4 regions of the Streptomyces changanensis genome follow, and region 2 is predicted to be linked to each of the others. Evidence: riboswitches for the same ligand, from Rfam matches in the RefSeq annotation. Region 2 holds a riboswitch; each other region holds the start of a gene.
The links. Region 2 has a riboswitch for cyclic di-AMP ahead of NRO40_RS22615 (M23 family metallopeptidase). Riboswitches for the same ligand answer to the same signal wherever they lie in the genome.

Region 1 (7,244 bases), 4.6 Mb from region 2:
CGACGGGAACGGCGGCCGGTGCCGTCGCCACGTACGCGTTCACGGTGGACGTGCGGCAGCCGGAGGGGCAGCCGACCGGCCAGGGCGGGACCGGGAACCCCGGTCTGGACATCCGCTTCACCGGGCCCGCCCCGCAGGTCTCGGCCGTCTCGGTGAAGCCGGCGACCCGGCCGCTGGTCGCCCACCTGGCCGGCGACTCCACCGTGTGCGACCAGCCGACCGCTCCGTACACCGGTTGGGGCCAGATGGTCACGGCCGCGGTGCGCCCCGGCGCCGTCATCGCCAACCACGCGGACTCCGGCGAGAGTTCGGGCAGCTTCCTGGGAAACGCGGCGCTCTTCCCGGCGCTGCTGTCGAAGGTCAGGGCGAACGACCCGGTCTTCATCCAGTTCGGCCACAACGACAAGCAGACCGGCGCGTCCGCTTTCCGGAACAACCTCACGACCATGATCACCCAGGTCCGGGCCAAGGGCGGCGTACCGGTCCTGGTCACGCCACCGGTCCGGCGGCTGTTCGACGGCGACCGACTCACCCCCACGGCGCTCCACGTCAACGGCGCCGGTGTGAACCTGCCCGGCGAGATGCGCGCGCTCGGCGCGGCGCGGAACGTGCCGGTCATCGACCTGACCGCCCGGAGCAAGGCGCTCGTCGAATCCCTGGGTCCGACCGCCTCCGCACAGCTCTACCTCCGCTCCTCCGTCGACGGCGTCACCGACAACACCCACTTCTCGCAGTACGGCGCGACGCGTATCGGCGGGCTGGTGCTCCAGGGCGTCCGGGAACAGAACCTGCCCCTGGCCGCGTACCTGCGCTGACCGGCCGCCGAACGCACCCCGACCCGGAAGGGAACCCGATGGAGAACGCACCGAGCGCACCGAGCGCACCGAACGCGGCCGGCGAATGGAACCCGCCGGACGTGCCGAGCGAACCGAACCCACCGAGCGAACCGAACCCACCGAGCGCGCCGGACTCGTGGAAGCCGCCGAGGTGGTGGACGTCGCGGAGGTCGCCGACGCGGACGCTCCTCACCGCCGCGCTGGTCATCGCCCTGTCCGGCCTCGGCGTCCGCGCCGCCTCGGCGGCCGACGCCACCGCGGCGCACTGCGCCGGCGCCTCCGGCGCGGCGGCCCCCGCCGCACGGGCCGCGGCGCAGCCGGTCACCGTCTGGCTGGCCGGTGACTCCACCATGGCCAACCCCAACGGCCGTTGCCCCGTCGGCTGGGGCAGCCAGTTCGGCGCCCTGTTCGACAGTGGCGTGACCGTCAGGAACCAGGCGGTGGGCGGCCGCAGCATCCAGACGTGGCTGTACGAGTCGAACGTGAGCGGTACGAAGGGCTCCGACGGCGAGTGCGTCATCACCTCCCCGACGTACTCCGCCCGCTGGCAGGCGATGCTGAACGCGAGCACCGGGATGAAGGCCGGCGACTACCTGTTCATCCAGTTCGGCATCAACGACTCCTCCTCCACCTGCCCGCGGCACGTCGGCCCGGCCCGCTACCAGCAGCTGATGACGATGATGGCGAAGGCCGCCCTCGCCCGGGGCGCCCACCCGGTGCTGCTCACCCCCGTCGCCGCCCTCACCTGCTCCGGCAGCACGGCGACCAGGAACCGCGGCTTCGTCGAGCAGACCCACGCCGCGGGGACCGCCGCCCGGGCGCCGGTCGTCGACCTGCAGACGCTGAGCGTCTCGCTCTACAACAGCCTGCGCTTCTGCCCCCACAACGGCGACTACGGATCGGGACCCGTAGGGGCCTTCTTCTGCGACGACCGCACCCACTTCGACACCCACGGCGCCCAGCAGGTGGCCAGGCTCGTCGCCGGTGACGTGCGCCGGCAGAACCTCCCGCTCGCCGCGCGCCTCAGGTAGCGGGACACGGCCCGGCGGGGCCAGATCCGGCCCCCCTGCCCGTCGCCGACCCCTGCCCGTCGCCGCCCAGCAGGCCGCGACGGGCAGGGGGACACGTGCGTCACCCACAGGGAAATGTCGTTTTTGTGCACTCCAGAGATGTTTCGTCCCATCGGGATCGGTGAGCCGGACGGGGAAGCCCCGATGAGGAAGCAGGAGGGTCCACATGATCACCCGAGAGCAGATCCCGAGCGTGCTCGACCATCCCGTCTACGACCCCGACGGGAGCAAGATCGGCGAAGCCAGGCACGTCTTCCTCGACGACGCCACCGGCCGCCCGGAGTGGGTCAGCGTCAAGACCGGAATGTTCGGCACCAGTGAGTCCTTCGTGCCGGTCAAGGACGCCGCCGTGGTCGGTGACCACTTGGAGGTGCCCTACGACAAGAGCAAGGTCAAGAACGCGCCCAACGTGGACGTCGACGCGGGCGGGCACCTGTCCGAGGACGAGGAGCACCGGCTGTACGAGCACTACGGCATCGCGTGGGACGAGTCGTGGGAGCAGGCCAACCGGTCCGGTGAGGGAGGCTGGGCCCGCTCCGAAACCGACAGGGGGACCAGGCCGGCCGCGACGGACCGCGGTGGTGACGACGCGATGACCCGCTCCGAGGAGCGGCTGCACGTCGGCACCGAGAGGCAGGAAGTGGGCCGGGCCCGCCTGCGCAAGTACGTGGTCACGGAGGAGGTCCAGAAGACCGTGCCCGTGCGGCACGAGGAGGTCCGCGTCGAACGCGAGCCGATCACCGACGCGAACCGCGACGCCGCGCTGTCCGGCCCCGAGATCACCGAGGCCGAGCACGAAGTCACCCTGCACGCCGAGCGCCCCGTCGTCGAGACCGAGGCCGTCCCGGTGGAGCGGGTGCGCCTGGAGACCGACGAACACGTCGAGGAAGAGGAAGTCCGCGGCCAGGTCCGCAAGGAGCACATCGAGACCGATGCGCCCGACCGGCGGCGCGACGACCGTTGACCACGAGCGTTCCGTAGGCCGAGGGCGAGACCCGGTCGCCCCGGCACCCACCGGAGTCCTCCCGCAGGGAGCATCGCCCGTCGCACGAGGAGAAGCACATGGCCAAGGTCGAGCAACCGCTCACCGACGACAGCATCAAGGTCCGCCAGCTCAGCCACTACCAGTTCAGCTGGGTCGCCGGCGACCCCGCCGCTCCCGGTACCTTCACCCTCCAGCTCGTCCTGGACGAGGGGGCCTGGGAAGAGGTGCTGACCGTGGACGCCGCCGACGCCGACGTCCTGCAGGACCTGCTGTCGAACACCGGAACCGTCCACTACGACGTCGCCCGTCGCACCCTGATGTTCGGCGTCACCCGCGTCGGCGGCTGAACAGGGGCCGGCGGCGGCGTCGTCGCGGGCACCACGAGCAGGGCGGCCGCGTACCACGACCGGAGCGCGGTCGCCCCGCTCCACCCGCCCTCGGGCCACGGATCGACCCTGGGACGCGTTCGACGTACTGCTCGGCCCCGGTGCGAGGGCGCGCGGGCCCGCCGGTGGGACGGGAGGACCCCGTTCCGCCGGCGGGCCCGCGCGTCGGCGTGCCGGGGCCGGCCGCGCACCGGCCGGAGGTACCCCGCCCGGCGCCCGGGCCGCCACCTGTCGGCCCGTGGCGTCGGCGACCACGTCGGCCGTGCGGGTGTGGACGCCCGCCCGCCCCCGGGCGTCGATGGCGTCCTGGTCGTCGTGGCGGGCGTGGGTGCGGGCGACCTTCGCGACGACCGACGTGATGCGCAGGTCCGGCCGCGGGCTGCCGGACAGCAGGGTCGGCGTCCGGGTCGGCGCGCCGGCCGTGGCGGCGTGGCCGCTGCGCTGGTCGGGGTGCGCGGGGGTTTCGAGGAGCGGCTGCCGGCCGGGGGCGGGCTCGGTGCGCGGGCTGCCGTCGGTCGCCGCCTCGTGGAGGGGGCGGTGACGGGTCGCCAGGAGCCGTGGCGGAGTCCCGCGTCCCAGGCGGCGATGACGGTGTCGGCCTGCACGGTGTTGACGGCGGCGTGCGGGCGGGCGGTGTCCACCAGGTCGAGGCGCGGCGGGCGGCGCGGTCGGCCAGGGCGCCCTGGAGGTCGAGCTTGGTGGAGAACGGCGCGGTGGAGGTCTGCTCCGGGGTGTGCCGTGAACCGGTCCTCGAGCCGAAGGCCTCCACCTCCGCGGGGTCGGCGGCGTGGCGGGCGGAGGACAGCCCGGGAGGCGGTCCCGGGCGGAAGCGCTCGGGGCGGTCCGTGAGCAGGGGGCGGAGCCGGCCCAGCCGCGCGCCCGCGAAGGGCGCGCGTTGTGGACGTCGGCCGGGACGAGGGCCCGAGCACATCCTCGGACGCGTACCCCCCCCTGGCCGGCGGTCTCCGCGGTGGTGCGCGCCCAGTCGACGACGGGGCGGGCCGACGCGGGCGCGGCGGCGCGGGTGGATTCCGGCGCCGCCGCAGAGGGCGTGGTCGTGACCGCCGGCGCCGTGAGGCCCGGAAGCACCGCCCAGGTCGCCCACACCCGACGGTGAGCCATGAGAAATGCCGATTTCTGTACGATCCATCCCTTTGTCGGCTGTTTCCGATCGATTCAGCCTGGAACGCCCGTCGGGGCGGCGCAACCGCTCGGCGCTCCCCGGACCCGCCCGGGCGGCGCTCACCTCAACGGCTGGGACGCGCGGTCATGTCCGTTTCGTTGATGTCCGTGTTTATTGTGGGCCTTTAGGGGGAGAGGAGCGAATTAGCCGAGCTTTAGGGCGGATTGTGCCGCCCGGTCGCGGCCGGCGCGTCCCGTGACGTCCGTCACGCGGGGAACCGCCCGTCATTCCCGGACGGCCTGCGGTGTCAAGGAATTCACGCGAAATGGTCTTGGGAATTGATCACCCGCGGGAATTCCGGGCCTTGTTCCCGCCGACCGCCGTCGTCTACGGTCACCGCATTCCGGAGGGAACGCCGAATCCTGCCGCCTTCCGGACTCCGCACCCACTCACGCACGGCAGGAGCGGGGGAACCAGGTAAGTCGCCGGTCCGGTCCCCGGAGCGGCTCGGGGTGGAGTGGTGGCCGCGGCCACCGCCGGACATCTCCCGTCCGAACCCGACAGCTCACCTCGCAGGCGCCGGAGAGGAACGCCCCCATGCCCGCACAGGGTAAGCACCGCCGTCCCAGGAACAACCGCCTCGTCCGTACCCTCGCCGTCGCGAGCGCCGGTGGAGCCGCTCTCGCCCTGCCCCTGGCCGGCGCCGCGACCGCTTCGGCGGCGCCCGTCACGACGCAGCTCGTCACCGCGGCGCAGGTCACGGCCGCGCCGGCCGCCGCCGTGACCGCGGCCAAGCCCACGACGTACTCCGTGGCCGCAGGCGACACGCTCTTCCGCATCGCCGCCGACCACGCGGTCACCGGCGGGTGGAAGAAGCTGTTCCAGGACAACCGCCCGGTCATCGGTGACGACCCGTCACACATCCGGCCCGGCATGAAGCTCACGCTCGGCGCGAAGGCCGCAGAGCGCCCCGCGCCGGCCCGCGCCGACCGTTCCCAGGCCCGCCCGGCCGTGGCCCCCGTGCAGACGAAGACGTACACCGACGACCTCGACGGCTGGATCAGGGAATCCCTGGACGTCCTGGCGCGGCACGGAATTCCCGGCACCTACGAGGGAATTCACCGGAACATCATGCGTGAATCCTCGGGAAATCCGCTCGCGATCAACAACTGGGACTCCAACGCGGCCGCCGGAACGCCTTCCAAGGGCCTTCTCCAGGTCATCGACCCGACCTTCACCGCGTACCACGTGCCCGGCACGCCGCTGGACCCGTACCACCCGGTCGCCAACATCACCGCCGCGTGCAACTACGCGGCCGACCGGTACGGCTCCATCGACAACGTCAACGGCCCGTACTGACCGTCCCTCCGGGGCAGGTCCCCGAGCCCTGCCCCGGAGCCGGCGACGCGGTGAGGTCGGACGCGTCCGCGGACCAGCCCCGGCCGTCCAGATTGCCGCAGTGATTCACCGGCCGGTGCTCCGGCCGCTGTACGACGTTGCCGACGCCGAACAGGAGACCGCCCGTACCCGGGGCGTCCGCACCTGTGCCGTCCGAGCCGGGGAGGCCCCTCCCCGGAAGCTCCGTACCGGAGGCGTCCGTACCGCGGGGGTCCGTGTGGGCGCTGATCGTGCCGCGGTCGTCCGTGCCCCGGTCGTCCGTGTCGGTGACGGCCGCGACGGCGGCCGCGGCGGCACCCGCGGTCACCGCGAGCGCGCAGACCAGGGCCGGGACGGCGAGCGGGATGCTTCCACGCAGGGGGACCCCCTTCGAGGAGACGGTGTCCCGGCCCTGTGCGCGCCACCGCCCCGGCCACGCGCCCATTGCTCCGTCCGGCGGCGCGGTACCCGTCCCACCCGCCGGGCCGACGGGCGCGTACCGGGGCGGCCCCCGGTCAGGCGTAGAGGGCCGGGCGGTCGGCGAGCGCCACCTCCACACGTCCCCCGCCGACCTGCGCGCGCACCCCCGCCTCGCACACGGCCGCCGCCGCGTACCCGTCCCAGCAGCTCGGCCCGGTGACCTCACCGCGCCGCGTGGCGTCCACCCAGGCCCGCACCTGGCGGTCGTACGCGTCCTCGAACCGCTCCTCGAACCCCGCCGCGACCCGGCCGCCCCAGCGGCCCGCCGTGTTGAGGAGCATGCCGTGCGCGTCGCCGATCCGCGCCGTACCGCTCTCGCACACGGCCTCGGCCTGCACCTGGTACCCGAAACGGCAGTTGAGGTAGACCTCCACGTCGGCCAGGGCGCCGCCGTCCGTCTCGAACACCACGAACTGCGGGTCGGCGAGCCCCTCCGGGGCGTTGCCCGACGCCCTCGGGCGCAGCACCGTGACCGCCGCGACCTCCTGGCCCAGCAGCCAGCGCGTCACGTCCACCTCGTGCACCACCGAGTCCTCGACGAGCATCGCGTCGGTGAACCCGGGCGGTGAGGCGGCGTTGCGGTGCCGGTGGTGCAGCATCAGCGGACGCCCCAGCCCGCCCTCGTCCAGCAGGGCCTTCAGCCCGAGGTACTCCGCGTCGTACCGCCGCATGAAGCCCACCTGGACCAGCCGCCGCCCGAGCCGCTCCTCGGCGCGCACCACCCGCAGCGCCGCCGCCGCGTCCGGGGTGAGGGGCTTCTCGCACAGCACCGGAAGCCCGTACTCCAGCGCCGTGAGCAGCGCCGCCTCGTGCGCCGGGCCGGGGGAGGCGACGACGACGGCGTCGACGCCCGGCGCTGCCATCGCGGCGGCCGGGTCGGTGTGCACCGAGCAGCCGTCCACGCCCGCGGCGACCGCCGCGGCCCGCCCGGCGTCCACGTCCGCGACGGCGGCCACCCGCGCCCCGGGGATCACCCGGTCGATGCGG
Region 2 (7,244 bases):
AACTCGCCGCCGATCGTGGCGGCCAGCCCCACCCGGTCCACGTAGTCGTGGTGGGTGAAATGCCGCACGTCCTTGGCGGAGAGGCGGGGGTAGGGTGCGAAGAACCGGTAGTACTTCGACTCGTCCGAGACCTGCTCGTAGAAGCTGACCAGGCGTTCGGCGTCGTCCGTGGTGATCGGTCTGATCCGCGCGGTGCCGCCGTCGCGCAGCACCACGTCTGCTTCCCAGTGGTCTGGATAGGCGTGCGCCGACTGATCGGACGGGTTCAGCATGGGCCAAGGGTACGGCGCGCGGCGTGGTGCGGGAGGGGGTCGGCAGGCACGTCGAGCCGGGTTCCACCACTCTTCCGCATATGGGAGACTGGTCTAGACAACCACTAGCACGTGAAGGGCAACACCATGGCTGAGCGCCGCGTCAACGTGGGTTGGGCCGAGGGCCTGCACGCCCGCCCCGCCTCCATCTTCGTCCGTGCCGCCACGGCGTCGGGCGTCCCCGTGACGATCGCCAAGGCCGGCGGCACCCCGGTCAACGCCGCGTCGATGCTCGCCGTGCTGGGTCTCGGCGCGCAGGGCGGCGAGGAGGTCGTGCTCGCCTCCGACGCCGAGGGCGCGGACGCGGAGGCGGCGCTGGACCGCCTGGCGAAGCTGGTCGCCGAAGGCATGGAGGAGCTGCCCGAGACCGTCTGACGGTCCCCCGGCAGCACCACGGAACACGGAGCCGCACCCCCTGGTCGGGGGGTGCGGCTCTTCTCGTTGCCGGGGCGGGCGCGCGGGCAGCCGGAGGGGAATTCCCGGCGCGAGAGGGATTACCAGGGCGGACGGGCGCTTTCCCCGGATGAATTCCCGGCCGTCGACGCATTACGACATGCCGGCGTCGCGTCGTCGCGCATCCCCGCCACCATTTCCCGCACCGCGTTCCGCAGCCGCCCCCATTCCGGGCGCCCGGCGGAGGCGAAAAGATTCGGGCCGCGCTCGCCCTTTTTGTATACGAGGCCGCTGTTAATGCCGTGCGCCGGCCGTGTTTACGGGAGGTTGCGAACCCCTCACACCGTTCGCGCGGCGCAGCCGGTGGGAGCCGCGCCAGCGTTCGGCGTGCTGCGCGGTGAGCGCCCGGGCGCGCTCGGCGTCGCCGCGGGCGACGGCGTCGACGATGGCGCCGTGTTCGGCCCAGGCGTCCGTCGGGTGGGCGGGCTCGTCCACCACGTACATCCAGGCGATCTTGTGGCGCAGCTGGGTGAGCAGCGAGGTGAGGCCGGGGCTCGCCGACGCCTGGGCGAGCGTCTCGTGGAACCAGCCCCCGAGCGCCCGCAGGTCCTCACCGGGGCCGCGGCGGGCCCCCTCCTGGCCGAGCCGGACGAGGCCGCGCAGCACCTTCAGGTGGGCGTCGGTGCGCCGCTGGGCGGCACGGGCGGCGCCCAGCGGCTCCAGCAGCGCGCGCATCTCCAGGAGGTCGGCGGCCTCCTGCTCGGAGGGCTCGGCGACGCAGGCGCCGACGTGACGGCGGGAGGTGACGAAGCCCTCGGACTCCAGCGTGCGCAATGCCTCGCGGACCGGTACGCGGGAGACGCCGTAGCGGCGGGCGAGCTGCTCCTCCGTCAGGCGGCTGCCGCGCGGCAGCGCCCCGGAGACGATGTCCGCCCGGATCGCCGTGCACACCGAATGCGCGGGAATGCGCATACCGAACCTCCGAACCGCTCCGCCCACCGTTTAATCCGCGCGACACCCAGGAGTTCGACGCTGTTGCGGTGACTCTATGGCAAGCACACCGATTTTCCGATGCCGGGCCGGAATTCATGGTGCTTTTTTGGACGTGCGCGGGCGCGCGGGAGGGTGTCCCGCCGACCTGTTCGGCGGGACACCCCTGGGGGCCACAATGGTGCGGAGGCCCCGGCTCGTCGGCGAGCGGGGGCCTCCGTGAGCGGGTGGCGGGTCAGACGTTGACGCCGCGGGCCCGGAGGTAGGACACCGGGTCGATGTCGGAGCCGTACTCGGCGCTCGTGCGGGCCTCGAAGTGGAGGTGCGGGCCCGTGGAGTTGCCGGTGGAACCGGAGACGCCGATCTGCTGGCCCGGCGCGACGCTCTGGCCGACGGAGACGCTGACCGAGGCGAGGTGGCCGTACTGGGTGTAGGTGCCGTCGTTCATGCGGATGACGACGTTGTTGCCGTAGGCGCCGCCCCAGCCGGCCTCGACGACGGTGCCGAGGCCCACGGAGACGACGGTGGAGCCGTAGGCGGCGTGGAAGTCGACACCGGAGTGGCTGCCGGAGGACCACAGCGCGCCGCCCGACTGGTAGGCGGTGGAGACGTACGAGCCGGCGACGGGCAGCGTGAAGCTGTTCAGACGCTTGCGCTCGGCCTCGCGGTCGGCGCGCTCCTGCGCCTCGCGGGCGGCCTCGGCGCGGGCCTCGGCCTTGCGGGCCGCCTCGGCGCGGGCCTCGGCGTTGCGCTTGGCGGCCATCTCGGCCTCCGCCTGGCGCTCGGCGACCTCGGCGGCCAGCTCCTGCGCCGACGCCTGGTCCGCGACCTCGTCGGCCAGTTCGTAGTCGGCGATGGCGGTGGTGAGCCCGGCGTCCTCCGGGGCCGCGGTCCGGTCGGCCTCGGCGGCGAAGGCCGGGGACGCGAGGGTTCCGATGACGCCGGAGGTGGCGAGTGCGGCGACGCCGGCGGCGTGGGCGCTCTTGCGGCTCAGACGGCTGGGGGCGCGGTGCTTCCCGGCGGCACGGGTGAACGCCATGAAGTGGATGTGTCCTTTCCTTCCCTCTCGCCTACCGGGTTAGCTGACGGGTTCGGAGCAGGAAGGTCTCCTACGGGCCCCTCCGCGCGGTGGCGAAGGCGTCCGATTCACCCCAGGGGACGGTGGGTCCCCGGTTCCCCAGGCTCGCGCCTGACGGGGATTCGGCGATCGCTGCCCGATGCCGCGGGTGCGGCGGATCATGCGGGCGGACAGCGACTAAGACGCTAAGTGGCTGATCTTCCAATAACCAAACGGACACGGTTTTTTGTAGCGCACGCCACAGTGCAGACACCCCACCTTGCCCACAAAACGGACACCCGGCCGAGGAAGGGAGGAGCCCCGGCATCCCTGGGGACGCCGGGGCTCCGTGTGCCCCTCCGAGTGCCGGGGCCGGCGGGAACCCGAGGTTCCGCGCGCCGCGGCTCCGGACCGGGTGTCAATCAGCCGGCGACGACGGTGACTTCACCGATGCCGAGCGCCTCCACCGGCGCCTTGATCCGCGCGGCGTCACCCACGAGCACGGTGACGAGGCGGTCCTGCGGGAAGGCGCTCACGACCGCGGCCGTGGCCTCCACCGTGCCCGTCGCGTCCAAGCGCTGGTACAGCCGGGCCTGGAAGTCGTCCGGGAGGTGCTGCTCCACCTGGTCGGCGAGCGTGGCCGCGACGGACGCCGCCGTCTCGTACTTGAGCGGCGCGACGCCCACCAGGTTGTGCACGGCGGCGTCACGCTCCGCGTCGGTCAGCCCCTCGGCCGCGAGGGTCCGCAGCACCTTCCACAGGTCCTCCAGGGCGGGGCCGGTGTTGGGGGTGTCCACCGAGCCGCTGATGGCGAGCATCGCCGCGCCCGAACCGTCCGGCAGCGACCGCAGGACCTGGCCGAAGGCCCGCACGCCGTAGGTGTAGCCCTTCTCCTCGCGCAGGACGCGGTCCAGGCGCGAGGTGAGGGTGCCGCCCAGGCAGTACGTGCCGACGATCTGGGCCGGCCACACGCTGTCGTGCCGGTCGGGGCCGACGCGGCCGATGAGCAGCTGCGTCTGCACGGCTCCCGGCCGGTCCACGATGACGACGCGACCGGTGTCGTCGGCGGTGACGGCCGACGCGGCGCGCTCCCGGGGCGCGTCGCCCGTCCACGCGCCGAGCGTGTCGGCGAGGACGGCGTCCAGGTCGATCCCGGTCAGGTCGCCGACGACGACCGCCGTCGCCGACGCGGGACGGACGTGGGCCTCGTAGAAGGCGCGCACGGCCGCGGCGTCGATCCGGGCGACGGTGTCCTCGGAGCCCTGACGGGGGCGGGACATGCGCGAGGTGGCCGGGAACAGCTCGGCGGAGAGCTGCTTGGCGGCGCGGCGCGCCGGATTGGCCGTCTCGTGCGGGATTTCGTCGAGCCGGTTCCGCACGAGGCGCTCGACCTCGCCGTCGACGAAGGCGGGGGCCCGCAGCGCCTCGGCGAGCAGCCCGAGGGCCTTGTGCAGCCGGGAGGCCGGCACCTCCAGCGAGACCCGCACGCCCGGGTGGTCGGCGTGCGCGTCGAGCGTCGCGCCGCAGCGCTCCAGCTCCGCGGCGAACTCCTCCGCGGAGTGCTTGTCGGTGCCCTCGGACAGGGCGCGCGCCATGATCGTGGCGACGCCGTCGAGGCCCTCCGGCTCGGCGTCCAGCGGGGCGTCCAGGACGATCTCCACGGCGACGACCTGCTGGCCGGGACGGTGGCAGCGCAGGACGGTCAGCCCGTTGTCCAACCGGCCCCGCTCCGGGGCGGGGAAGGCCCACACGCGGGGCGCGCCGGCCTGCGGCTGCGGGTGGAATTCCATGCTGGTCAGAGACACGGCAGCGTCGCTCACTGGTCCGTACCCTCCTCGTCGTCGCTGTCGGTCGGGTCGCCGTCGGCGCCCTTGGCGGGCTCGTAGACGAGCACCGCGCGGTTGTCCGGGCGCAGCCGCTGGGCGGCGACCTCCCGGACCTCGTCCGCGGTGACGTCCAGGACGCGCTGGACGGCGGTGAGGGCGAGCTGCGGGTCACCGAAGAGGACGGCGAAGCGGCACAGTTCGTCCGCGCGGCCGGCGACCGTGCCGAGGCGGTCCAGCCACTCGCGCTCCAGCTGCGCCTGGGCCCGCTCCATCTCCTCGGCCGTGGGGCCCTCGGCGGCGAACCGGGCGAGCTCCTCGTCCACGGCCGCCTCGATCTCCGGCACCTCCACGCCGGCGGACGTCTTGACGTCCAGCCAGCCGAGCGAGGGGGCGCCGGCCAGCCGCAGCAAGCCGAAGCCCGCGCCGACGGCGGTGCGGTCGCGACGGACGAGCCGGTTGTGCAGCCGGGACGACTCGCCGCCGCCCAGGACGGTCAGCGCGAGGTCGGCGGCGTCGCACGCGCGCGTGCCATCGTGCGGGAGGCGGTAGGCGGCCATCAGGGCGCGCGCGGGGACGTCCTCCTCGACGACCTGGCGGAGCTGCTCGCCGATGACGTCCGGCAGCGTGCCGTCCCGCGGGGCGGGCTTGCCGTCGTGGGCCGGGATGGAGCCGAAGTACTTCTCGACCCAGGCGAGCGTCTGCTCCGGGTCGATGTCGCCGGCGACGGACAGCACGGCGTTGTTCGGCGCGTAGTACGTGCGGAAGAAGGCGCGGGCGTCGTCGAGGGTGGCCGCGTCCAGGTCCGCCATCGAGCCGATCGGCGTGTGGTGGTAGGGGTGGCCGTCCGGGTAGGCGAGGGCCGTCAGCCGCTCGAACGCGGTGCCGTACGGGACGTTGTCGTACCGCTGGCGGCGCTCGTTCTTGACGACGTCCCGCTGGTTCTCCATCGAGTCGTCGTCCAGGGCGGCGAGCAGGGAGCCCATGCGGTCGGCCTCCAGCCAGAGCGCGAGCTCCAGCTGGTGGGCGGGCATGGTCTCGAAGTAGTTGGTGCGCTCGAAGCTGGTGGTGCCGTTGAGCGAGCCGCCGGCGCCCTGCACCAGCTCGAAGTGCCCGTTCCCCCGGACCTGCTGGGAACCCTGGAACATCAGGTGCTCGAAGAGGTGCGCCAGGCCGGTGCGGCCCTTGACCTCGTGGCGGGAGCCGACGTCGTACCAGAGGCACACCGCGGCGACCGGGGTCAGGTGGTCCTCGGAGAGCACCACGCGCAGGCCGTTGGCCAGCCGGTGCTCGGTCGCTGTCAGGCCGCCGGAGCCGGCCTCGGCCGTGGCCGTGTGACCCATGGGCATGTACGTCCCTTCGATCGCGTCATGGAAAAGTCCTGCCACTGTATGCAAGCGCGCCACCGCGCGGCGAAGTTCCCGGCAAGCTGCGGGGTCCCTCTTCCGGGTCGCGGTCGGTCCTGTCAGTGGGACGGTCCACAATGGTCGGCGTCAGATCCACCTTGGTGAAGGAGCCGCAGCAGCGATGGCCCGCCGCAGCACGAAGACCGCGCCGCCCGACGACTTCGAGGAGCGCATCCTCGACATCGACGTCGTCGACGAGATGCAGGGCTCCTTCCTCGAGTACGCGTACTCGGTGATCTACTCCCGGGCCCTGCCGGACGCACGGGACGGCATGAAGCCCGTGCACCGCCGGATCGTCTACCAGATGAACGAGATGGGGCTGCGTCCCGAGCGCGGCTTCGTCAAGTGCGCCCGGGTCGTCGGTGAGGTGATGGGCAAGCTCCACCCGCACGGTGACGCGTCGATCTACGACGCGCTGGTGCGCATGGCGCAGCCCTTCTCGATGCGCGTGCCCCTCGTCGACGGCCACGGCAACTTCGGTTCCCTCGGCAACGACGACCCGCCGGCGGCCATGCGGTACACCGAGTGCCGGATGGCCGACGCGACGTCCCTGATGACGGAGTCGATCGAAGAGGACACCGTCGACTTCGTCCCGAACTACGACGGGCAGGAGCGCGAACCGATCGCCCTCCCCGCCGCCTTCCCGAACCTGCTGGTCAACGGCGCCTCCGGGATCGCCGTCGGCATGGCCACCAACATGCCCCCGCACAACCTGGGCGAGGTCATCGCCGCCGCCCGGCACCTGATCAAGCACCCCGGCGCCGACCTCGAGACGCTCATGCGCTTCGTGCCCGGCCCGGACCTGCCGACCGGCGGCCGGATCGTGGGCCTCTCGGGCATCCGGGACGCGTACGCGTCGGGCCGCGGCTCGTTCAAGATCCGCGCGACGGTGACGGTGGAGAACGTGACGGCGCGCCGCAAGGGCCTCGTCGTCACGGAGCTGCCGTTCGCGGTCGGCCCGGAGAAGGTCATCGCCAAGATCAAGGACCTGGTCGGCGCGAAGAAGCTCCAGGGCATCGCCGACGTCAAGGACCTCACCGACCGCGAGCACGGACTGCGGCTGGTCATCGAGGTGAAGAACGGCTTCGTCCCCGAGGCCGTGCTGGAGCAGCTGTACAAGCTGACGCCGATGGAGGAGTCCTTCGGCATCAACAACGTCGCCCTGGTCGACGGCCAGCCCCTCACGCTGGGCCTCAAGGAGCTGCTGGAGGTCTACCTGGACCACCGCTTCGAGGTGGTGCGGCGGCGCAGCGAGTTCCGGCGC
Region 3 (7,244 bases), 1.3 Mb from region 2:
AAGGGGACACCGTGGGCAGCGACGCAGCGGCGGCACACGCGGGCGGCGGTACGGGCGGCGGGGCGGGGGGCGCGCCGGGCGGGGGCGCGCACGACGCGCCAGGCGCGGGGCCGGGTGGTGGGCGGGGCTCCGGGCGGTGGGCGTACATCGGTTCGTACACCTCGGGGGGTGGCCGCGGCATCACCGTCGCGGCCGTGGACCCCGCGGACGGGGCGCTGACCCCGGTCGCGGTGGTCGACACCGCGCCGAACCCGGCGTGGCTCGCCCTCGACCGGCGGGCCGGGGTGCTGTACGCGGTGAGCGAGACGGACCCGGGCGCGGTGACCGCCTTCCGGGCCGACGGGCCGCGGCTCACCCCGCTCGGCCCGCCGGTCGGGGTGGGCGGCGCCGCGCCGACCCACCTGGGGCTCACCGGCGGCAGACTGCTGACCGCGAACTACGCCTCCGGGAGTGTGAGCAGCCTGCCGCTCGCGTCCGACGGCGCCGTCGACGGGCCGCCCGTGGTCCTCGCGCACCACGGCTCCGGCCCGGACCCGGGCCGGCAGGAGGCGCCGCACGCCCATCAGGTCGTCGGGGTCCCGGGCGGCCGGTGGGTGCTCGGTGTGGACCTGGGCACGGACTCGGTGCGGGTCTGCGCGCCCGACCCGGACACCGGCGGGCTGCGGGTGCACGGGGAGACGGCGCTGCGGGCGGGTTCGGGGCCGCGGCACCTCGCCTTCCACCCGGACGGCGAGGTCGTCTACGTCCTGCACGAGCTGACACCGCAGCTGACGGTGTGCCGGTGGGACAGTGCGTCAGGAGTGCTGGAGCCACTCGCGGAAGTCGCCGTGGACACCGACCCGGCTCCGGAGGGCGGCCGGCTGCACCCGTCGGTCGTCAGCGTCGCGGCGGACGGGCGCTTCCTGTGGGTGGCGGTGCGCGGCAGCGACAGGCTGCTCACGCTCTCCCTGGAGGACGGGGCGGAGAAGCCCCGCGTCACGGGGAGCGTGGGCTGCGGCGGCGTCTGGCCGCGCGACGTGGTGCTCGACGCCCCGGGCCGCCGGCTGTACGTGGCCAACGAGTGGTCCGGCGACGTGACGTGGTTCGACGTGGACCCGCAGACCGGGACGCCACACCTGGCGGGCGCCCTGGAGGTGCCGGCCGCCGCCTGCGTCGTCCTCGACTGAGCGGCCCCCGCGCGGCGGGCACGGCAGGGGTGCCGGGACGCGTCGCCGTCCCGGCACCCCGCGCCGACGGTGTCCGTCAGCGCACGCGGCCGTAGTAGACCGCCTTGGACCAGATCCGCTCCTGCTTCACCACCGAACCGGCCTTCGGGGAGTGCCAGATCTTGTTGCTGCCGGCGTAGATGCCGACGTGGTAGACCCGCCCACCGGAGTGGAAGAACACCAGGTCGCCCTTCTGGCGGCCGGCGGCCGAGATGTGCCGGGTCTTGTTGTACTGCTGCTGCGCGGTGCGCGGCAGCGTCTTGCCGGCCTGCTTGTAGGCGTAGAGCGTGAGCCCGGAGCAGTCGAACCGCTTCGGGCCGACGGCGCCGTACTTGTACGGGGAGCCCTTCTTCGAGGCCGCCACGTTGAGCGCCTTGACGGCGGGCGCGGGAGCCGCGGCCTCCGCTTGCGGGGCGACACCGGGGGCCAGGAGCGAGCCGCAGACTGCGGCGATGGTGAGAGCCGAGACCGTACCGGTCCGGGACAGCACGGACGGGACATTCATCTGCGCGGTCATGCGCAACCCTTCGTCATCCGCCTGCGAAGGATGACCTGTCGGGTTCGGGCTGGCGAAGTTGCCCGGCCGCTGACGCGGCTTCACCCCAAGGGACGGCCGTGGTGCACACGTCCCGTACTGCTGGGTCCTCCACTCCTGCCGATTCACATACCGTCGACTCAGTCATCCGGGCAGCGGCAGGACTCGGCGTCCGCCCGGACCGCCCCGCCACGGCGGCGAGGGCTTGTCGTCGTCACGGATCTTGACCCATGTCGAGCCGAAAGTTCGAACAGATTCGGCTTTTTGTGAGACTCCTCACCGCGCACACCTTCCTGACATTCCGGGTGTTTCCGGGCGGGGCGAGGTGGCCTGAAACCCCCTGTGAACAGGGAGATTCGCGGCGGAATCACCCCTTCCGATTGCGGCCGTCCGCGCGGCGTCGCCGCAGCCTGCGATCTGGGTCTCGATGCACGGGTGAATACCGGTCACCCACGTGCGCCCCCGACCTCGTTCGATTCCAGCCGGTCCGTCGCTCCCCGGCACGGGACGCGGCCCGGGGCCGGTCGCATCGGAACGCCCCGCATCGGAACGCCCCGTACCGGAACGCCCGGCGCGTGCGCCTCCGTACGCTTCCGTGCCCCGGGAGCGGATCCCTCCCGCCTCCGATCGGGTTCAGCGTGAGGGCTGTACTCCGGGCATGAGAGCGATCCAGGTGTTCTCGCTCTCCTTCAGGACGTAGATCGGATCCGTCCTGCGCTGCCAGTCCAGGGGCACGACGTAGTAGCGGCCCGCGCGTTCGAGGAGGAGGCGCAGTCCCGTGTAGCGGTGGCGGTGCGGGAGGTCGGCGCCGAGGTGCTGGTAGGTGACCGCCGGTGAGGCGATGGCCAGCCGCTGGGTGCTCAGGACGACGACGGCGGGCCACCGGCGCACGGTGCGCGCACGGTCCCGGGCGTCCCGCTCACCGAGGTGCCCGGCCACGAGCGTGAGGGTCCAGAACAGCAGGAGCAGCGCGGCGAAGACCGGTACGGCCCTGCCCCACAGGCCCTCCGGGCGTCCGCCCCGCACGGTCGGGCTCTGCCCCAGCAGGAGGCCCACGGCGAGGGTGAGCGGCGCGACCCAGCCGTAGGGCTGGATCCGCTGCCACAGGACCAGCAGCACCAGACCGGCGACCGCGAACACCAGGTGGAGGCGCGCCAGCCACGCGAGGACCGTCGCGGCGGCCCTGACCGGCGGCCGCTCGCGAGCTCCGGCCCGCGCGAACAACAGGACCACCACCAGGACCGCGCCGACGGTCAGGACCTCCAGGCGGAGCAGGTGCAGGCTCTGCAGCGCCAGGTGGGAGAAGGCGAAGTCGAGGGACGCGGGCCCCAGGTGGAAGTACCCGTAGAAGCGTCCCGTGTAGATCGCGCCGAGGTAGAACATGAGGGCCGCGACGAGCGACGCCTGCGCCACGAGGGCCTTGACGAGCGCGGTGCCCGACGTGTCGCCGCCGCCCGCCCGGCCCTTGGCGAGGGGTTGCTCCGCCGGGGCCCCGCTCACGGGGCGTCGGGCGGGACTTCGACGCCGGGGCTCTCGGGACCGGGGGTCTTGGGCCCGGGGGTCTTCGGATCGGGGCTGACGATCGTCTGGGTGGGCGCGACCCCGGGGTCCGTCGTCGTCGCGCCCCGGTCAGTGGGCGGTTGCGGCACCTGGGGCACCTGGTAGTGGCCCGTCCGGCTCGCGTACGGCGACGACGGCGTACCCGGCGGCGTGGCGGTCGGCGACTCGGGCAGGAGGCTGCTCGACGGCGACGCCGGCGGGTCCCCCGGCTCGGCGGACGAACCGCAGGCGGCCGCTCCCCCGACACACACCAGAACCAGCACACCGGCACGGGCCGCGCGCCCGATCACCCTGTCGACCATGTGACCTCCCGAGTCGCCGGTGAGCGTAGCCCCGTCGGGCCCCCGCTCCCGCGCGCCCGGCGGCCGGGGCCCGGGCGCGCCCACCCGATCGGCCGTACACCCGGTACGGCGCCCCTGCCGGGCGCCCACCCCCGAGGGGCGCGTGCCCCGGGCGTCCGGACCGGCGATGGCGGTCGGGGGAACGCCGGTCGGTCGAGGACTCGCGGCCGACTGCCGCCGGCCTGGCGGCGGACGATCCGCGCCCGCACGTCCGAGCCGTCGGCGGGCGGGGTGGAGATGGGCGGGGTCCCCGCTCACCAGCGTCGGGCGCTGATGGGCGGGGTCCCCGCTCACCAGCGTCGGGCGCGGCAGTGCGGAGTGGAGCGCCGGCGGGCGCGAGCACCCCCTCCGACAGTCGGCGGATCGCCTCCCGGTCCGCCCTCCGCTCCCCCGGCGGGTATGCCGCGACCGCGTCGTCCTCGAGCCGCGACGCGGCCACACCGGAAGCGTCGCGCGTCGGACCGGCTCGTGGAGCCGTGCGCACCGGGGGCGTCGATCCTGCGCTCGTCGGCGTCCCGGCGGCGGTGCCGGGACCTCGGGTCGCGGCTGCTGACCGGCGAGCGGCTCGTCGCCGTGGCCCCGCCCGGGCACCCCCTCGGCCGAGCGGCGGCCGCGTCACCCTGCGTGACGCGGCCGCCCATCCGTGCGCTTGCATGCCCCCGGGCACCGGCCCGCGCGCGGTGGTCGACGACGCCGACACGCCGACGCTCGTCCGGCGTAACGCCCCCCGTCCCGCCGTCCGGGCCCTGCTGGACCCCACCCGCAGGGCGTTCGCCCCGTGGCCGCCGGCCACGGCGGCGGGACCGCCCGGCCGGCCGACATGGAAATCATCGATCCGGGAATGCGTCACCGGGTGTGATCGTTGATCCCCGGATGTACCGACCGATGACGACGTAAGGATCGACCGCCCGTGAGCAAGGTCCCCTCCCTCATCCTGAACAACGGTGTCTCCATGCCGCAGCTCGGCTTCGGCGTCTGGCAGGTCCCGGACGACGAGGCGGCGAGCGCCGTGGGCACCGCCCTGGAAGCCGGTTACCGGAGCGTCGACACCGCCGCGGTCTACGAGAACGAGCGCGGCACCGGGCAGGCCATCGCCTCCTCGGGCATCCCCCGCGAGGAGCTGTTCGTCACCACCAAGCTGTGGAACAGCGAGCAGGGCCACGACTCCACGCTCCGCGCCTTCGACGCCTCCCTGGAGCGGCTGGGCCTCGACTACGTGGACCTGTACCTCGTCCACTGGCCCGTGCCGGCGCTGGACGCGTACGTCGACACGTACAAGGCGTTCGAGAAGATCCTCGCCGACGGGCGCGCCCGCGCCATCGGCGTGTCGAACTTCCTGCCCGAACACCTGGAGCGGCTGATCGACGCCACCTCCGTGGTCCCGGCCGTCAACCAGATCGAGCTGCACCCGCAGCTCGCGCAGGCCGATTCCCGCGCCTTCCACGCCCGCCACGAGATCGCCACCGAGGCCTGGTCGCCGCTCGGGCAGGGCAAGGGCCTGCTGGAGGTGCCGGCCGTCGCCGCCATCGCCCGCAAGCACGGCCGCAGCCCGGCGCAGGTCGTGCTGCGCTGGCACCTGCAGCTCGGCAACGTCGTCATCCCGAAGTCCGTGACGCCGTCGCGCATCCGGGAGAACATCGACGTCTTCGACTTCGAGCTGGACGCCGAGGACATGGCGGCGTTCGCCGCCCTCGACGAGGGCAAGCGGCTCGGCCCCGACCCGGCCGAGTTCGACGTCCGCTGACCGGTTGAATCGCATGCGCCAGGGCGGGTCGGGGCCGTCTCGCACCCCGACCCGCCCTCCGCACGGCGCAGGAAGGGCCCCATGGACATGGACCGAGACCCCGGAGTGGAGCGGACCTCGAAGGAGGTCGCCGCGCTCGCGCCGCAGTGGACCCCCGTCTCCGAGCGGGCCGCGGTCGGACTGTGGCGGCTGCCCCGGGCGGCGGAGGCCGTGGAACGGGCGCTGGCCTCCGAGGACCCGGCCCTGCGCGAGCGGGGCTGGGTGATGGTGCGCGCCCGCGTCGCGGAGGAGATCGACTCCGGGCGCGACTGGACGCGGGAAGCCGCCCTGTGGCTCGCCCGGGGCTCGGCGTCCTGGGAGGAGTCGGCGCGGGTGACGGGCGACCTCTCCTGGCGGGCCCGGGCGGCGGGCCGCAGCGCCCTCCTCTTCCTCAGCGACGCGCATGTGGCGTCGGTCGACCCCGGCGACGCGTACGGCCGCGCGCTGTGGCACTGCTTCCTCACCACGCTCCGGTACGACTTCCGGTGCGCCGCCATCGAGGAGTTCTTCGGCCGCGGCCCCCGCGAGCTGCCGGACCTCGACCCGTACAGCGACGCGATGCGCGTCTTCGCCCTGCTGGGCCGCTCGCGCACCGAGGGCCTGCCGCTGCTGGACTCCGTCGTGGCCCGGGCGGGCGACGACGACAAGGTGGTCCACGCCCTGCTGCACGGCCTGTGGCTCGGGGAGGACCTGCCCGACCAGGCGGACCGCATGCTACGGCTGTTGGAGGCCCCGGCCTTCGCCGGGGGGCTCGGGCCCGAGGCGCTGTTCCGCAAGGCGGGGGCGCTGCGCCGGCTGCGCCGGTACGGCCCCGCCCTGCAGGCCGTCCAGGAGGCGATCGACGGCCTCGACCCGAGCGAGGTGGTCGTCCACGCCGACTGCGTGCGCGAGCGCTCCCTGATCCTGGCGGACCGGGACCTGTACGAGGCCGCCGGCGCCGGCGACCGCACCCCGGCCCGCTGACCGCGGGACGGCGTTCCGCCGACGAGGCGGCGACACGGGCGGGGGCGGTCCGGCCGTCATGCCGGGCCGCCCCCGCCCTCACGCGTCTCTTCCGCCCTCATGCGTCCTGCCGGCTCTCACGCGTCCTGCCGGCCCTCACGGCTCGCGGCGCATAGGCCCCCACGGGCGCCGCTGCGCCGCGACCTCCTCCTGGGCTTCCTCGATGACCGCGAGGTCGATCCAGCACACCGGCTCCACGTCCCGCACCAGCGGTTCGTTGTCCGGGCCCCGCCCCACCTCCCTGCCCCGCAGCGCCCAGGGGCGCACGTCGCCGTTGCGCTCCTGACGGAGGTGGCAGTAGTCGTAGAGGCGGCGCGCCACCCAGAGGCGGACGGCGCGGTCGCCCCACCACGCCTCGACCGCCAGGGGGTTCGCCGACAGGCCGGGCATGGTGATCCCGGTCAGGTGGTCGACGCTGCGGCTGCTCCTCATGTCCTCCGCGGGGCCTCGCGACCAGCGGACGTAGAGCGAGCCGTGCCGCTCCAGAAGCCCGGCCAGCTCCGTCAGGCTGCTCAGGTTCGGCAGCTCGGTCAGGCCGTCGGGCGCCGCCGTCACCGGCGACGGCGTTGCGGTCTCCTCCATATGGCTCACGCTCCTCGTGGTACGGGACGAACGCCGCGTACCCCGGCGGACCGGGGTCGATTCCCCCGCTGAGCTGGGTTGCTGCACTCCGTGCCGGGCCCCGGAGCGCCGGGCGCGGCCACCCGGGCGGGCGTGCCCGGGCCGGCCCCGGCCCCCGGCTCCTGGCCACCCGACCCCCGATGTCCGACTCCCGACTCCCGACGTCCGACGTCCGGCCCCAACTCCCGAATCCCGGC
Region 4 (7,244 bases), 1.9 Mb from region 2:
GGCGGCATGACCCAGGGCGCCCGTACGCGGGTCCTGGAAGACTTCAAGAAGGGCTACGTCAACGCCCTCGTCGCCACCGACGTCGCCGCCCGCGGCATCCACGTCGACGGCATCGACCTGGTCCTGAACGTCGACCCGGCCGGCGACCACAAGGACTACCTGCACCGTTCGGGCCGTACCGCCCGTGCGGGCAAGTCCGGCGTCGTCGTCTCGCTGGCCCTGCCGCACCAGCGCCGCCAGATCTTCCGCCTCATGGAGGACGCGGGCGTCGACGCCACGCGCCACATCGTGGGCGGCGCCGGGGCGTTCGACCCGGAGGTCGCCGAGATCACCGGTGCCCGGTCCCTGACCGAGGTGCAGGCCGACTCCGCGAACAACGCCGCCAAGCAGGCCGAGCGCGAGGCGGCCGACCTCGCCCAGCAGCTGGAGCGCATGCAGCGCCGCGCCGCCGAGCTCCGCGAGGAGGCCGACCGTCTGGTCGCCCGCGCCGCGCGCGAGCGGGGCGAGGACCCGGAGGCCGCCGTCGCCGAGGTGACCGAGGCCGCCGAGGCCGAGGTGCAGGCCGCCGTCGCCGCCGTACCGGCCCAGCCCGAGCGGGACTCCCGCGACGACCGCTCGTCCTCGTACGAGCGCCGGGACCGCCGCGACGAGCGGGGCAACTTCGAGCGCCGCGACCGCGAGGACCGGGGTGGCTACCGCCGCGACGACCGCCGGGACAACGACCGTGGCGGGTTCCGCCGCGACAACGACCGCCCGTCGGGTGGCTTCCGCCGCGACAACGACCGCCGCGACGACCGGGGCGGCTTCAACCGCGACCGTGACGACCGCGGTGGCCGCTCCTTCGAGCGCCGGGACAACGACCGCGGCGGTTTCCGTCGGGACAACGACCGTCCGGCCTCGGGTGGTTTCCGCCGGGACAACGACCGTCCGGCGTCCGGTGGCTTCCGCCGTGACAACGACCGTCCGGCCTCGGGTGGTTTCCGCCGTGACAACGACCGTCCGGCGTCCGGTGGCTTCCGTCGTGACAACGACCGCCCGGCCGGTGGCTTCCGCCGCGACGACCGTCGTGACGACCGCCCCACCGGCGGTCACCGCGGCAGCGACCGTCCGTTCAACCGCGACCGTCGGGACGACCGCCCCGCGGGCGGCGGCTTCCGCTCCGGCGGCCACGAGCGCCCGTACGGTCGCCGTGACGACCACCGCGGCGGCTCGAACACCGGCTCCGGCTCCGGCTCCTCCTTCGGGCGCCGCGACGACAAGCCCCGCTGGAAGCGCAACGGCTGACGCCCCGTAGGGCGCCCGACGGGCCCGTACGCGACACCTCGTGTGCCGCGTACGGGCCCGTCCCGGTTCCGGGACGGGCCGTACGAGGGTGTTGTGCCGATACCCGATCGGCTCACCGGTCCCGGCGGGCTATGCTCGGGGATGACCCGTCGAGGGCCCTTAGCTCAATTGGCAGAGCAGCGGACTTTTAATCCGTTGGTTGTGGGTTCGAGTCCCACAGGGCCTACCAGTCGCGAGCCTCCGCGGCTCGTCACGGGGTCTGGTGCCCCGGCCGGTTCCTTCCGGCCGGGGCATTCGTGCGTCCGGGGGCGCCGCGCTCCCTTTCGAGGCCGTTCCGGACCCGCTCCGGGGCCGGTGATGGCCCGCTGTCGGGGGCCTCGTCGCCGGCGAACCGGGAATTTCTTCAGCTTTCTGGCGCTGAAGGCGCGAAATGGTCAACGGCACCCCCCGGGATGGCGTAAGGTTGTGTTCAACGACGCGGGGTGGAGCAGCTCGGTAGCTCGCTGGGCTCATAACCCAGAGGTCGCAGGTTCAAATCCTGTCCCCGCTACTGAAACCGAAGGCCCGGTGCTTACAGCACCGGGCCTTCGGCGTTTTCCCGGTCGGGCTGTCGGGCGGTCGAACAGCGGCCGGGCGACGTCGGTCGGCGGACGGTCGGCCGGATGGTCGGATGGTCGGATGGCCGGTCGGGCGGTCGATGGCGCGGCTCCCGGGATGTGGCCGCCGCCTCGCCCGGTCGGCCGACCGCGGGTCGCCGGGGAGGGCGGCTGCGGCCAGCCTGGGGTGGTGGGGCAGCGAGCGGAGTACGGCGAGGGCGGCGACGAGCGGGCCGGTGACGACGCGCGCGACGGCGCCGCCGGCCGGGGTGGCCGCGGTGCCCCGGTGCCCCACGGCGGCGGTGCCGGCCCGGTGCCCCACGGCCACGGCCGTGCCGAGCGGGATCGGGTCGAGGCCGGTCAGGTCGAGTCAGGTCGGGCCGAGACCGGTGGGGTGGTCCGGCGGATCGTGCGGGGGCTTCCCGGGCTGCTGCTCGTCGGGGGCGTGGCGTACGACATCGCGACCCCGCCGCCCTTCACGGGCGTCCCCTTCTTCGTCGCCGCGCCGCTCATCGCCGCACCCCTCTACACCCGGCGCGCGACCCTCGTCGTCGCGCTGTGCGCCGTCCTGGCCGTGATCGCGCCGCACCTGGTCGAGAAGCCCTTCCCCCGGGTTCCCACGCTGACCGAGCTGCTGACCGTGGTCACCGTCGGCGGGCTCGCCCTGCTCATCAACCGGCTCGTACGGCGCAGCGGCGAGCGGCTCGCCTCGGCGCGGGTGATCGCGGAGACGGCGCAGCGGGCGGTGCTGCCGGTGCCCGCCGAACGCATCGGCGGACTGCGGGTGGCCGCGCGTTACGAGGCCGCGCAGGCCGACGCGTCCATCGGCGGGGACCTGTTCGCCGTGCAGGACACCCCGTACGGGGTCCGGCTCGTCGTGGGGGACGTGCGGGGCAAGGGCCTGGGCGCGGTGGAGGCCGTGGCGATCGTCATCGGGGCGTTCCGCGAGGCCGCCGAGCAGGAGAGCTCGCTGGAGGCGGTGGCGCAGCGGCTGGAGCGGGCGCTCGCCCGGGAGGGGACCCGGCGGGACGGCCTGGACGCGGTGGAGGGGTTCACGACGGCGGTGCTCGCCGAGGTCCCGCGCGGCGACGGGACGGTACGGGTGGTGAACCGGGGCCACCCCGAACCGCTGCTGTTGGGTGCGGACGGCCGCGTGGCCGTGCTGGAGCCGCCGGAGCCGGCGCTGCCGCTGGGCATGGGGGAGCTGGGCACCTGGCCGGACCGCGCGTACACGGCGCCGTTCCCGCCGGGGGCGACACTGCTCTTCCACACGGACGGCCTCACCGAGGCGCGGGACGCGGCGGGCATGTTCTACGACCCGGCCGCCTGGCTGGAGGGGCGGACCTTCCCGGCGCCGGGGGAGCTGCTGGACGGGCTGGTCGACGACGTGCGGCGGTACACGGGCGGCGGGGCGGACGACGACATGGCACTGCTCGCGGTCGCCCGCCCCGACGGGCACGCTCCGTGAGGGGAGGACAGCTCTCGGCGATAACAATTGACAAACCGTCAGAAAGTCGTGGTCGGTCGGAGGGGTCTCGAACCCCTTGACGCGGTGTCAATTCGCCGGGAAATGTCTGCCTATAGGGGACTTGGTGCCTGTCGTCGGCCCTCACGAATACCCGGCAACGGCTTGGAATACGACCCGTGCGTCTATTAACGTTCGATAACGCAGCGCGGTCGTACCAGCCGTCGCAGAGGCGGCACCGTGCGCATGCGCCGAATCCCGCGAGGGAACCGGGGACCCACCACACCTGGGGTGAATCGGGCTGCATTCCGGCCCGTAGGAGACCTTCCTGCTCCGAACCCGTCAGCTAACCCGGTAGGCGAGAAGGAAGGAAAGGAGAGCGCCCCCGTGGCGTCCAACAGGCCTGCCCCCGAAGCCCCCTTCGGCGCGTACGACACCACCGGCCAGCCGGTCGGACAGGGCTTCGCCGGCACCGCCGCCCCCGCGGCCGACGTCGAGTGGAACCCCACCGAGGACTCCGTCCGTCCGGTCCGCGGCCGCCACCGCGTCGTCAAGCAGCGCGGCGGCCTCGCCCGCAGCTCCACCGTCCTCGGCGTCGGCGTCATCGCCGCCGTCGGCGCGGGCGGCATGGCCACCGCTCAGGACAAGCCCCGGGTCGCCATATCCCTCCCGGACGTCGGCCTCCCGGACGCTTCCTCGCTGCCCGGCGTCGGCGCCCTGATCGCCGACGACACCACGGACGCCGGCGCCGCCGCCGAGGCCGCCGCCGACCCGCAGGACGTCGCCGCCGCCGACCTCGCGCCCCTCGCCACGCTGTCGTCGGCCTCGCCCGGTGGCCAGGAGGCGCAGGGCGGTTCCGACGCGGGCGAGGCCCTGCGCGCCCGCATCCTCCAGCAGGCCGAGCAGCAGCAGGCGGCCGCCGACGCCGAATCCCGGGCCGCCGCGGAGAAGGCGGCCGCCGAGAAGGCCGCCGCCGAGGCCGCCGCCCAGCAGGCCACCGCCCAGGCCAAGGCGAAGGCCGAGGCGAAGGCCGAGCAGGAGAAGCGCGAGCGCGCCGAGGCCGCGGCCGCCGCCAAGGCGGAGGCCGAGCGCCTGGCCAAGCTCGCCGCGAGCTACGCCCTGCCGACCTCCTCGTACACGATCACCTCGACGTACGGCCAGGCCGGCTCCATGTGGTCCTCCGGCTACCACACGGGCCTCGACCTGGCCGCCCCCACGGGCACCCCGGCCAACGCCGTCCACAGCGGCACCGTGAAGTCGGCCGGCTGGTCCGGCGCGTACGGCTACCGGGTCGTCCTGGAGCTCGCGGACGGTACGGAGGTCTGGTACTGCCACCTCTCCTCGATGACCGTCAGCGCCGGGCAGAGCGTCGGCACCGGCGAGACCATCGGCCGCGTCGGCGCCACGGGCAACGTCACCGGGCCGCACCTGCACCTGGAGGTCCACACGCCCTCCGGCGGCGGCATCGACCCGCTGGCCTGGCTCCGCGGCAAGGGCCTCACCGTCTGACCCCGTCCCCGCTCGAGGCGGCGGCCCGCTCGAGGCGGCGGCCCGCTCGAGGCGGCGGCCCGCTCGAGGCGGCGGCCCGCTCGAGGCGGCGGCCCGCCGGGTGCGCGTCCCGACCGACGGTACGGGCGGTAGGGCGGTACGGGCGGTCCGACGTGGCGTACCGACCGACGGTACGGGCGGTACGGCGTGCGCACCGCCCGCCTGACGTCCGGCGGTCCATCGATCCCGGCAGCCTTGGCGGCACACCCCCCGACGCCAGGGCTGCCGGTCTTCCCCGCCCGGCCGGTCCCGCCCCGTCATGCAAGGCCCGTCCGGCCCGGCTCGCCCCGCCCGCGCTCAGTACCGGTACGGGTTGTACCCCGCGTAGTCGCGGTGCGGCGGCGGGGTCCACACGCGGCCGGTCGCGCGGGCGGCGAACGTCAGCGCCGGGCCGGCCGTCGCCTTCCGCTGCCACATGTGGTGCAGCAGCTCCTGCTCGCGCGCGGTGAAGTCCCGGTCCGCCGCGCCCCGCCGCGCCCGGTGGCGCAGGAACGCCAGCGTCGTCGCGAACGCCTCGTACTCGCCCACCGACCGGGCCGCCGCCGGGCCGTACGCGCGGGCCGCGTAGTCCCGCGCCAGGGACCGCGCCCGCATCGAGGACAGCGCGAGCGGCTCGTCCGCGGTGAGCCAGCCGGCCGCCGCGTACGCCGGCAGCTCGGCGGCTATGGTGCGCAGCTCCCGCTGGCGGGTCCAGACCGCGAGCCACGTCAGCAGCCCGAGCGCCGGCAGCATGAACGCCCCGTACACGGCGACGAACCCCCACGGGCCGAACGTCGTCGAGCCGTTCCACAGCGCGTGCACGCCCATCGCCAGGGCCAGCCCCAGCACCGGCAGCACCACCCGCGCCATTCTGCGGCGGCGGGCCGTCATCGCGGCGATCCCGAACCCGATGCCGGTCAGCACCGTGAACAGCGGATGCGCGAACGGCGACATCACCACCCGTACGAAGAACGTCGCCGCCGTCACCGACCCGATGCCGGAGGTGCCGAACTCCTGGTCCTCGCCGAAGGCGCTGCCCAGGTAGAGGATGTTCTCCGTGAAGGCGAAGCCGGTCGCCGTGAACCCGGCGATCACCACCCCGTCGACCAGGCCCGTGAAGTCACGTCTGCGGAAGAGGAAGACCAGCAGGATCGCGGCGGCCTTGGCGCTCTCCTCCACGACGGGGGCGACGACGGTCGCACCGAGCGTGTCGGCCGATGTCGGGTCGGCGGTCGCGGTGGCTATCCACCGGGTCGCGAAGGTGTTGGCGACGATCGCGACGAGGGCCGCGGCGAACGCCCCCCAGGCGAACGAGAACAGCAGGTTCCTCCACGGACCCGGCTCCACCCGGTCCAGCCAGCGGAACGCCGCCATCAGCAGCGGAACCGGCAGCAGCGCCAGCCCGAGGCCCACCAGGAAGCCCGTCGTGCCCGTCTGCTCGCGCACCAGGGCCAGGATCACCAGGGCGCACAGGGCGAGCACGAGGATCACGGCGGAGGCGCGCACCGCCCTGCTGCGCCAGAACGCGCGCCGGGGCTTGTACCGCCAGCGCGCCCGGTCCGGTACGGCGTCGAAGGACGGCCGTGGGTGGTACGTCGGGATGGCCGGCTGGGCGGGGCCGGCCGGCCGGGTGTGCGGCGGTGCGGGGCGGTGCGCGGGCGTCTGGGACACCCGGCCGACCCTAGACGGCCCCGCCGACACTCCGCGACCGTCTGTGGACGGTCGGGCCGGGCCCGGCGGGCCGGACGGCCGGCTGGCCCCCTGCCGTCGCGGCCCGCCCCGGGCGCCCTGCGGCCGTCGGACCGGGCGCCCGGCGTGGGCCCCTGCCGCCCTGCGGCCGTCCCGCCGGGGGTGCCACGCCGCGGGCGTCCGGACGTGGGACCCACGCTGCGGACGACCCGCCGCGGGGGCCTCGCTGCGACCCTCCCACCGGAGCGGTCTCGCCGCGAGCCTGCTGGGGCCGCCCCGCCGGGGCGCCCTGCGACCGTCCCGTCGCGGGCGCGTCCGGTCGTGGGGGCTACGCCGCGGGCGTCCGCCGGAGCGGTCAGGTGGGGCGGTCAGGCTGAGCGGTCAGGTAGGGCCGTCAGGTGGGGCGGGCGACCGTGGCCGTCAGGCCGGGCGGGCGGTCGGGACGCGGGCGAAGAGGAGGTCGTGCACGACGTGGCCCTTGTCCAGGCCCTGCCCCTCGAACCGGGTCAGCGGCCGGAAGTCGGGCCGGGGCGCGTACCCGCCGTCGGGGGCGGTGTTCTCGAAGTCGGGGTGGGCGGTGAGCACCTCCAGCATCTGCTCCGCGTACGGCTCCCAGTCCGTCGCGCAGTGCAGCACGGCACCGGGCGCCATGCGGGGCGCGAGGAGGCTCAGGAACTCCGGCT

Region 1: linked by a shared signal. The riboswitch ahead of NRO40_RS02150 (transglycosylase SLT domain-containing protein) and the one ahead of NRO40_RS22615 (M23 family metallopeptidase) in region 2 are both predicted to bind cyclic di-AMP.
Region 3: linked by a shared signal. The riboswitch ahead of NRO40_RS28295 (C40 family peptidase) and the one ahead of NRO40_RS22615 (M23 family metallopeptidase) in region 2 are both predicted to bind cyclic di-AMP.
Region 4: linked by a shared signal. The riboswitch ahead of NRO40_RS14045 (M23 family metallopeptidase) and the one ahead of NRO40_RS22615 (M23 family metallopeptidase) in region 2 are both predicted to bind cyclic di-AMP.

What each region holds. Positions count from the first base shown of each region.
Region 1 is NZ_CP102332.1:495,628-502,871, reverse strand. Features, by position in the region: gene NRO40_RS02175 (rhamnogalacturonan acetylesterase) at 1-815, shown strand, start outside; gene NRO40_RS02170 (SGNH/GDSL hydrolase family protein) at 854-1,867, shown strand; gene NRO40_RS02165 (DUF2382 domain-containing protein) at 2,073-2,870, shown strand; gene NRO40_RS02160 (hypothetical protein) at 2,969-3,238, shown strand; gene NRO40_RS02155 (hypothetical protein) at 3,516-3,818, shown strand; cyclic di-AMP (ydaO/yuaA leader) riboswitch at 4,837-4,992, shown strand; gene NRO40_RS02150 (transglycosylase SLT domain-containing protein) at 4,998-5,759, shown strand; gene NRO40_RS02145 (hypothetical protein) at 5,743-6,222, opposite strand; gene NRO40_RS02140 (Gfo/Idh/MocA family protein) at 6,293-7,244, opposite strand, start outside.
Region 2 is NZ_CP102332.1:5,104,102-5,111,345, reverse strand. Features, by position in the region: gene NRO40_RS22630 (bifunctional acetate--CoA ligase family protein/GNAT family N-acetyltransferase) at 1-272, opposite strand, end outside; gene NRO40_RS22625 (HPr family phosphocarrier protein) at 399-686, shown strand; gene NRO40_RS22620 (GntR family transcriptional regulator) at 999-1,676, opposite strand; gene NRO40_RS22615 (M23 family metallopeptidase) at 1,930-2,733, opposite strand; cyclic di-AMP (ydaO/yuaA leader) riboswitch at 2,747-2,910, opposite strand; gene NRO40_RS22610 (M16 family metallopeptidase) at 3,174-4,541, opposite strand; gene NRO40_RS22605 (M16 family metallopeptidase) at 4,568-5,917, opposite strand; gene NRO40_RS22600 (DNA gyrase/topoisomerase IV subunit A) at 6,102-7,244, shown strand, end outside.
Region 3 is NZ_CP102332.1:6,443,937-6,451,180, reverse strand. Features, by position in the region: gene NRO40_RS28300 (lactonase family protein) at 147-1,166, shown strand; gene NRO40_RS28295 (C40 family peptidase) at 1,243-1,722, opposite strand; cyclic di-AMP (ydaO/yuaA leader) riboswitch at 1,726-1,888, opposite strand; gene NRO40_RS28290 (hypothetical protein) at 2,374-3,240, opposite strand; gene NRO40_RS28285 (hypothetical protein) at 3,237-3,602, opposite strand; gene NRO40_RS28280 (aldo/keto reductase) at 4,552-5,385, shown strand; gene NRO40_RS28275 (hypothetical protein) at 5,467-6,387, shown strand; gene NRO40_RS28270 (DUF6098 family protein) at 6,523-7,008, opposite strand.
Region 4 is NZ_CP102332.1:3,186,949-3,194,192, reverse strand. Features, by position in the region: gene NRO40_RS14065 (DEAD/DEAH box helicase) at 1-1,284, shown strand, start outside; tRNA gene NRO40_RS14060 (tRNA-Lys) at 1,438-1,513, shown strand; tRNA gene NRO40_RS14055 (tRNA-Met) at 1,761-1,834, shown strand; gene NRO40_RS14050 (PP2C family protein-serine/threonine phosphatase) at 2,071-3,348, shown strand; cyclic di-AMP (ydaO/yuaA leader) riboswitch at 3,585-3,721, shown strand; gene NRO40_RS14045 (M23 family metallopeptidase) at 3,733-4,854, shown strand; gene NRO40_RS14040 (PrsW family intramembrane metalloprotease) at 5,191-6,543, opposite strand; gene trmB (tRNA (guanosine(46)-N7)-methyltransferase TrmB) at 6,982-7,244, opposite strand, start outside.